DNA from 2 places in the Pseudoalteromonas sp. SWN166 genome. Region 2 is predicted to be linked to the other one. Evidence: predicted binding sites of a transcription regulator. Region 2 holds the regulator's gene; the other holds the start of a gene.

Region 1 (4,405 bases), on a different contig from region 2:
AAGTACCTTGAGGTGCTGTAAAGGTACGTGCCATAAGCTCTTTTGACCAAGGTAGGCCAATGCGACGCATTGCTTTTTCATCTAAGCGGTTATTCCACAAATCATGTATGTAATTTTCGCAGTGTATTAGCTCCAGTGGCTCTGGCGTGCCTAATATTGGCTCAACCAGGTTATCGCCAATCAAACCAAGCTTTGCTACATGCTGATATAAATGTGCAAACTTACTCATTGCAAAACGATGCTTTGGATCGAAATTAAACGAGTAGTTAGGGTGATACACCAAAGGTAAATGTGGATTTAAAGTCATGTTTGCACAAGTTAAAAAGTTTGCACTATGGTAATCAACTAATCCAAATGAGTCTATTCTTGTGTGTCGTGAATCAACATAGCGAGTTCGCGATGTAATAGTTCGTCATCAGCTAAGTTTAGCTCTATTAAACGCTTTAAATAAGTAATGCTGTCTATATCAATATGGTGGCACTTTAAACCAATATGATCCGCTTCTATATGGCACACCACAACCTCCATTTTTATTTCTATTTCGCTTTGAGGCAGCGAAAAACGCAGAACAGCTTGGCTATTTTGGTTGCCAATAAAAGCATCACATTTAGTGATTAATGCGCCATGCAAAGATACATCAAGTAATTTACATGGGTATTGGTGATCATTAAAAATCACTTGTGCATCGGTTGAAAATAAAACACGAGAAAACTGACGACGATTTTGCATAACCTAATTTAGCCTTACTATTTTTATAATAAATTAAGCATAGCGGGTAATTCTCTACATGCTAGCAGGATATGCTCCTGTAATGCTGGTGGCATAAAAAAGCCCCGCATAAATGCAGGGCTTAGTTTTACTGTAATAAATTAGCTACAGTAAATATTAACCAATTTTTTTGTACTTAATACGTTTAGGTTCAGTTGCTGCTGCACCTAGTGTCTTTTTAAGCCACTCTTCGTATTCAGTATAGTTACCATCAAAGAAGTTAATTTGACCTTCGTCGCGGTAATCTAAAATGTGCGTAGCAATACGGTCAAGGAACCAACGGTCATGCGAGATACACATTACGCAACCAGGGAACTCTAAAATAGCGTTCTCTAGCGCACGTAATGTTTCAACGTCCAAGTCATTGGTTGGCTCATCGAGTAGTAACACATTGCCGCCAGCTTTTAATAACTTAGCAAGGTGTAAACGGTTACGCTCACCACCTGATAGGTCTTTAACAAACTTTTGCTGATCGTTACCTTTAAAGTTAAAGCGACTTACATACGCACGACTTTGGAACTCAAAGTTACCAATTTTTAGTACGTCTTGGCCGTCTGATATTTCTTGGAAAACAGTTTTGCTTTCGTCCATACCGTCGCGGAACTGATCAACAGTAGCAAGGTGTACGCTTTCGCCAACGGTAATGCTACCGCTGTCTTGCTTTTGCTCACCACTGATCATTTTAAACAGCGTTGATTTACCCGCGCCATTGGCACCAATAATGCCCACAATGGCACCTTTTGGCATGCTAAAGCTTAAATCGTCAATTAAAACGCGATCGCCAAAACTCTTACGAAGATTCGTTACTTCAAGCACTTGATCGCCTAAGCGCGGGCCAGGTGGAATAAACATCTCGTTAGTTTCGTTACGTTTTTGGTAATCAGACTGCTGCATTTCAGTAAACTGAGCCATACGTGCTTTTGACTTAGCTTGGCGACCTTTAGGGTTTGAACGAACCCATTCAAGTTCTTGCGCAATTGATTTTTGACGTGCTTTTTCAGATTTTTGTTCTTGCTGTAAGCGCGCATCTTTTTGTTCAAGCCAAGAAGAGTAGTTACCTTCCCATGGAATACCTTCACCACGGTCAAGCTCTAATATCCAACCAGCTACATTATCAAGGAAGTAACGGTCATGCGTAACCGCCACAACAGTGCCTTCGTAATCGTGTAAAAAGCGCTCTAACCATGCAACCGACTCAGCATCCAAGTGGTTAGTAGGTTCATCGAGAATAAGCATGTCTGGTTTTTCAAGCAGTAATCGACATATAGCAACACGACGACGCTCACCACCTGAAAGGTGCTCAATTTTAGCATCCCATTCTGGCAGGCGAAGTGCATCAGCAGCACGCTCTAAAACGTTATCAATGTTGTGACCATCGTGCGCCTGAATAACAGCTTCAAGCTCGCCTTGCTCTTTTGCAAGTGCGTCAAAGTCAGCGTCTTCCATGGCGTATTCGTTATACACTTCGTCAAGACGTTTAAGTGCGTGTTTAACTTCGCCAACAGCTTCTTCAACAATTTCACGAACTGTTTTGCTTTCGTCTAAAACAGGCTCTTGCGGTAAATAACCAATTTTTGTACCAGGCTGAGGATGTGCATCACCTTCAAAATCTTGGTCAACACCGGCCATAATACGTAGTAACGTAGATTTACCAGAACCGTTTAAACCAAGCACACCAATTTTAGCGCCAGGAAAAAAATGTAACGAAATATCTTTTAAGATAGTGCGCTTAGGTGGCACAACCTTAGATACTCGACTCATCGAGAATATAAATTTATCAGGTAAAACCATGGAGGAAAGCCTTCAAATAATAATAAAAATTTCAATGTTGTATTGTAGTGGCTGACAGGTGAAACAGTCAACGAATGGCGGGTTTTAAAGCACTAAAGCATGCTTGTAAGTAAAGTATAAAATCATGAATAAATTTCATTTAGACATCTATACATCTAGAGGTTGATATTTTTTACTTTCAGTTCATAATTAAGCTTCGGTTTTTATGAGCAGGAGTAAAGTATGCCAATTACAGTAAAAGACGAGTTGCCGGCAATTGCACGTTTACGTCAAGAAAACGTATTTGTAATGCCTAAAACACGTGCAAAAACGCAAGAAATACGCCCAATGCGTTTGGCTATTTTAAACTTAATGCCTAATAAAGTAGAAACCGAAGTTCAGTTTATCCGCTTGCTTGCCAACTCGCCTTTGCAAGTAAACGTAGAGCTGCTGCGCCTCGACACTCACCGCAGTAGTAGCAACTCAGAAGAGCACCTTGATACCTTTTATCGTTATTTTTCTGAGGTTAAAGACAACAATTACGACGCATTAATAGTAACTGGCGCGCCACTTGCGCATTTAGAATACGACGATGTAGCGTATTGGGATGAGCTAAAGGTCATTATTGATTGGGCTGAGCAACACGTTACCTCTACGTTATTTTCGTGCTGGGCAGCACATGCAGCGCTATACCATCGTTACAATTTAAAGCGCGATTTAAAAGACGACAAACTGTGTGGCGTATTTACTCACCAATGTTACTTTGATCACGGCGCACTGACTCGCGGATTCGACGACACCTTTTTAGTACCGCACTCACGCTACGGCCACATTGATATAAATAAAATAAATGCTTGTGATGAGCTAGTTGTACTAGCTGGTTCTGAGCGAGTAGGGGCTTACTTACTTAAAAATAAATCAGGTAGCCAAGTGTTTATAACCGGCCATCCTGAGTACGACGCCGACTCGCTAAAAGCAGAATACGAGCGCGATTGTAAAAAAAGCCCTAATGCACCAAAACCCGAAAATTACTTTCCGGATGACGATGCAACCAAACAACCTTCAAAAACGTGGCAAAGCCATGCTTTTTTACTTTTTTCGAACTGGTTAAATTACTACGTGTACCAAACCACACCGTATGATATTAATTTAGTTAGCCAAGACGTGAGGACTAACAACTATGCCGAATAACGCTCCTACAAATAATAAGCAAGCCGAAATAAGCGCCGCATTAAAAGAACGCATTTTAATTTTAGATGGCGCTATGGGCACCATGATCCAAGATCATAAGCTAGAAGAAGAAGACTATCGCGGAGAGCGTTTTAAAGACTGGCATGTATTAATTAAAGGCAATAACGATTTATTAAGCCTAACCAAGCCCGATTTAATCACTGATATTCATCGTGGTTTTTTATCAGCGGGCGCCGATATTATCGAAACCAACACGTTTAACTCGACCACTATTTCGATGGAAGATTACGACATGGCAAGCTTAAGTCGTGAAATAAACCTAGAGTCGGCTAAATTAGCACGCGCAATTTGCGATGAATTTACGGCTAAAACGCCAGAAAAACCACGCTATGTAGCCGGTGTTTTAGGGCCGACATCTAAAACGTGTTCAATTTCGCCAGACGTAAACGATCCGGGTTACCGAAATGTCACTTTTGATAAACTCGTTACTGCGTATGTTGAGTCTACCCTTGCATTAATGGAAGGCGGCGCCGATTTAATACTAATCGAAACTATATTCGACACCCTTAATGCAAAAGCCGCATCGTTTGCAGTAGAAGAAGCCTTTGAACAAGCAGGGCGTACATTACCCGTTATGATTTCAGGCACTATTACCGATGCCTCTGGGCGTACGCTT
Region 2 (4,405 bases):
ATGCACCACAATATCGACACCAAACTTAATAGGATTTTGTAAGGCCGGTGACAAAAACGTGTTATCTGCAGCCACCAATGCACCGCATTTTTTTGCAACATCGGTAACCGCTTTAATGTCTGTTAAACGAAGTACCGGGTTACTTGGCGTTTCTATCCATATGAGTTTAGGTTTAATTGCTAAAATTTGTTGCAGGCTTTCTGGTTTTGTTAAATCTAGTATTTCGAGCTTTAGTAAGCCGCGTTTTTGCAGCGATGTAAATAAACGATAACTACCACCATAACAATCATGTGGAATTACTAGCGTATCGTCACTGTTAAGTAGCTGAGTAGCTAAATGTACGGCAGCCATGCCTGTGGCAGTAATTATGCCGCGAGCACCACCTTCAAGCTTAGCAAGCGTTTCAGCTAAAATATCCCGATTAGGATTGCCGCTACGACCATAGTCATACTCGCGTTTAGTATCAAAGTCGGCAAACGAATACGTAGTCGATAAATAGATTGGCGGTACTACCGCTCCATGATGTTTATCAGCATCAACGCCGTTACGCACAGCAATGGTTGCTTTATTTTCTTCGCTCATATTCGTTACCTGATTAATTTGGATGTTTAGACGTCTAAAAGAGTAAGTTATCCATTTTGATAAGTCAAAGTATTTTAAAGCTCTAGATGGCTAAAAATAAAGATAGCCATAACTAACGGTACAATTAAGTTTGTTAAAGTGCGCCTATATTTACATTCACAATAGGCTTATTAAGGTAGATCTGTATCTATTATTTGACTATCTTTTTTAAATCGATAGAATTTCACGCATATTTACACGCTTTTTATGCCGTGTGAGAAATTAATAATCTGAGGCAACGATACATCTTATGGCTAAATGGAATGGTGAATATATTCACCCATACGCAGAACACGGGAAAAAATCAGAGCAAGTTAAAAAGATCACCGTTTCGATCCCGCTAAATGTATTAAAGGTATTAACTGACGAACGTACACGTCGTCAAATCAACAACCTCCGCCATGCTACAAATAGTGAATTGCTATGCGAAGCGTTTTTGCATGCTTTTACTGGCCAACCTTTACCAAATGATGACGACCTACGTAAAGATAACGCCGAAAAAGTGCCAGAAGAAGTTAAAAAAATAATGCAAGAAATGGGTCTAGAAGTACCCGTTTTAAACGAAGAATAAATATTACAAAAACATAAAAAAAACCTCAGTTAATACTGAGGTTTTTTTATGTCTAAATTTTATTGCATAGATCTACTGTATAGATTTATACCAATTCGCTTAATGAAGTGATCTATTTTGAGGGAAGAAAATCGTGTCGATAACAAGGCAAAAATTTCGTTATTTAGTTGTTCTATATCAGAAATTTTTAACGTAGTTAACGTCAGATTTAATCCCTCAAATTGATTAAGTATTATTGCGGATTGGTATTACCGCATATAATTTTCTGGTAAATCAATTTGTGCTACACCCGACTCAACAGCAGCAAGTGCAACAGCTCTTGCTATACGCGGTAGTAAACGTGGATCCATTGGTTTTGGAATAATATACTGCGCACCAAATTCTAGTTTATCAACACCAGCGGCTTTTAAAACCTCTGCTGGTACAGGTTCTTTGGCAATACTACGAATAGCCTCTACTGCAGCAATTTTCATTTCATCGTTAATAGCGCTTGCACGTACATCAAGTGCACCACGGAAAATAAACGGGAAGCATAAAACATTATTAACTTGGTTAGGGTAATCAGAGCGCCCTGTTGCCATAATTAAATCATTGCGTGCGCCGTGCGCAAGTGCAGGATCAATCTCAGGATCTGGATTTGAACACGCAAACACAACCGGTTTTGCTGCCATTAGCTTTAAATCTTCAGCCGCTAATAAGTTAGGGCCAGAAACGCCTACAAATACATCCGCATCTGCAATTACATCTTGCAGCGTACGTTTATCGGTATTGTTAGCAAACAGTTGTTTGTATTCGTTTAAGTCATCGCGACGAGTATGAATAACACCTTTACGGTCCAGCATGTAAATGTGCTCACGCAGTGCACCACACTTAATTAACAGCTCCATACACGCAACTGCTGCAGCGCCAGCCCCTAAACATACAATAATTGCATCTTCAATTGATTTACCTTGTACTTCTAGCGCGTTGAGCATACCAGCAGCCGTTACAATTGCAGTACCGTGTTGATCATCATGAAAAACCGGAATACTACAACGTTCAATCAATGCCTTTTCAATTTCGAAACACTCTGGGGCTTTAATATCTTCAAGGTTGATACCGCCGAATGTGTCGGCAATGTTGGCAACCGTATTAATAAAGTCTTCTGTTGTTTTGTGCTTAACTTCAATATCGATAGAATCAAGCCCTGCAAAACGTTTAAACAATAACGCTTTACCTTCCATCACAGGTTTAGACGCTAAAGGACCTAAATTACCAAGTCCTAAAATTGCAGTACCGTTAGTGATAACCGCAACCATATTACCTTTACCGGTATATTTATATGCATTTGCAGGATCTGCAGCAATTTCACGTACAGGTTCGGCAACACCTGGGCTATACGCAAGTGCGAGATCATGAACCGTTTCAGCGGGCTTTGTTAGCTCAATGCTAATTTTACCAGGTACGGGATGTGAGTGATAATGTAGTGCTTGTTCACGAAAGTCAGACATAACGCGATGGTATCCTGCAATTTAAGTTAAAGTGAGAGGTGGAGTCTTGGGGTACGATACCCTTATTATTTTTAAATTCCAAGCAATATCAGGTCTATCCTGTTATATGCTATATCCTTTGATTTTAAGAGGTTTTTCAGTAACTTTGCAGAATTATATCAACATTTCATAAATAAAAATTCACCTAAAAAGTAAGTTTTGAGGTGCTTTTATACTTATTAAAATATTAATAAAATGTATGTATAAAGTATCAGCATAAACTTAAAATAACAGCCTACTACTCAACTTTAAAAACAGATAAGCCCACGTTAGCTACTTTTATCAACCTAGTTAAAAATTATACTATTTAAAATATAGAGAATATCTATCGATTTGTCTGTAAAGGTTTATGCATACTCAGAATAAGAATAGGAAATAGTTATGCAAAAGGGGGGTATAGCTAAAATCAACGAAGTAAAATAATAAATAACAAATTTTAGGCACAAAAAAAGCACCCTAAAGTGCTTTTTTTAACTAAACAGCAATAATTATTTCTTGCTGGCAAGTGCACCGAAGCGTTTGTTGAAACGATCAACACGTCCGCCAGTGTCTAAAACTTTTTGCTTACCAGTGTAAAACGGGTGACACGCAGAACATACGTCTAAGTGAATGTCTTTACAAAGAGTTGAGCTAGTTTCGAATTGGTTTCCGCATGAACATGTTGCAGAAATTACTTCGTACTTAGGGTGAATACCTTCTTTCATAGGAACCTCTAGTTAAGGCCGCATCGCTCTCCAAACCCGGAGTTTGGCACCATACGTCGTTAAAACAAATTTGTTGGTGGCGGATTTTATCCAACAACCTCCCCCTACACAAGTATTTATTTATGTTTTTGCCAAAAAAGTGAACAATCTCGCTCTCAAGTACTATTGCTAGTAGGTTTTTAGCGTTATTTTTAGTACATTACAGCATTAATTTTACGGGTTGAGTTGTTATGAGTTTTGTTGAAGTTGCTATTAAAGTTCCGCTTCCACGCACCTTTGATTATAAAATAGAAGAACAGCTCAGTGGCTTATCAACTCCTTTACTACCTGGCATGCGGGTTTTGGTACCTTTTGGTAATCAAAAAAAAGTAGCTGTTGTTTTGGGTATTAAGAGCAGTACCGACGTCCCAGAAAATAAAATAAAAAGCATCATAGAAGTCATCGACGACACCCCCATTTTAAGTGCCCAGCACTTAGAGCTCCTTAGCTTTACTGCCCGCTATTATTGTTATCCCTTAGGCGAAACTATTCATATAGCGCTACCGGCTGTACTTCGCCAAGGTGAATCGCCTGATAAAACCAGTATTAATATGGTTGCCCTGACAGAAAAAGGTGCAAAAGTACCGTCATTAAAAGCTAAAACACAGCTCAACCTATTAAAGCAGTTATCGCAATCAGGTAAGTCATCATTAACTGAGTTAAAAGCATTGGGCTTTAGTAAAAAAACAATAGATAGCCTAATAGATAAAGAACTCATAACACAAACTATTGAGCACGATAACCAATGGCAAAGCGTTGCGCCAACCGTCGGTAGTAAACCAGTACTTAATAAAGAACAAGCGGTTGCTTGCACAGCTATAAATCAAAGTACTGGCTTTAGCAGCTTTTTATTAGAAGGCGTAACGGGCAGCGGTAAAACTGAAGTGTATTTACAGTGCCTAGAAGAAGTACTCAAACGTAGCGAGCAAGCTCTCGTACTC

The links. The regulator MetJ, encoded in region 2, represses methionine synthesis genes. The targets are predictions, from matches to a motif close to TAGACGTCTAGACGTCTA.
Region 1: I6F49_RS16025 (homoserine O-succinyltransferase) is a predicted target of MetJ. The motif match lies at 2,700-2,717, and genes of this name have one in related genera.

Annotation. Positions count from the first base shown of each region.
Region 1 is NZ_JADYXB010000033.1:7,801-12,205, reverse strand. It holds gene I6F49_RS16040 (histone deacetylase family protein) at 1-307, opposite strand, end outside; gene I6F49_RS16035 (PilZ domain-containing protein) at 361-729, opposite strand; gene ettA (energy-dependent translational throttle protein EttA) at 886-2,559, opposite strand; gene I6F49_RS16025 (homoserine O-succinyltransferase) at 2,782-3,729, shown strand; gene I6F49_RS16020 (homocysteine S-methyltransferase family protein) at 3,719-4,405, shown strand, end outside.
Region 2 is NZ_JADYXB010000029.1:23,136-27,540, reverse strand. It holds gene metB (cystathionine gamma-synthase) at 1-582, opposite strand, end outside; gene metJ (met regulon transcriptional regulator MetJ) at 872-1,192, shown strand; gene I6F49_RS15285 (malic enzyme-like NAD(P)-binding protein) at 1,441-2,682, opposite strand; gene rpmE (50S ribosomal protein L31) at 3,210-3,425, opposite strand; gene priA (primosomal protein N') at 3,656-4,405, shown strand, end outside.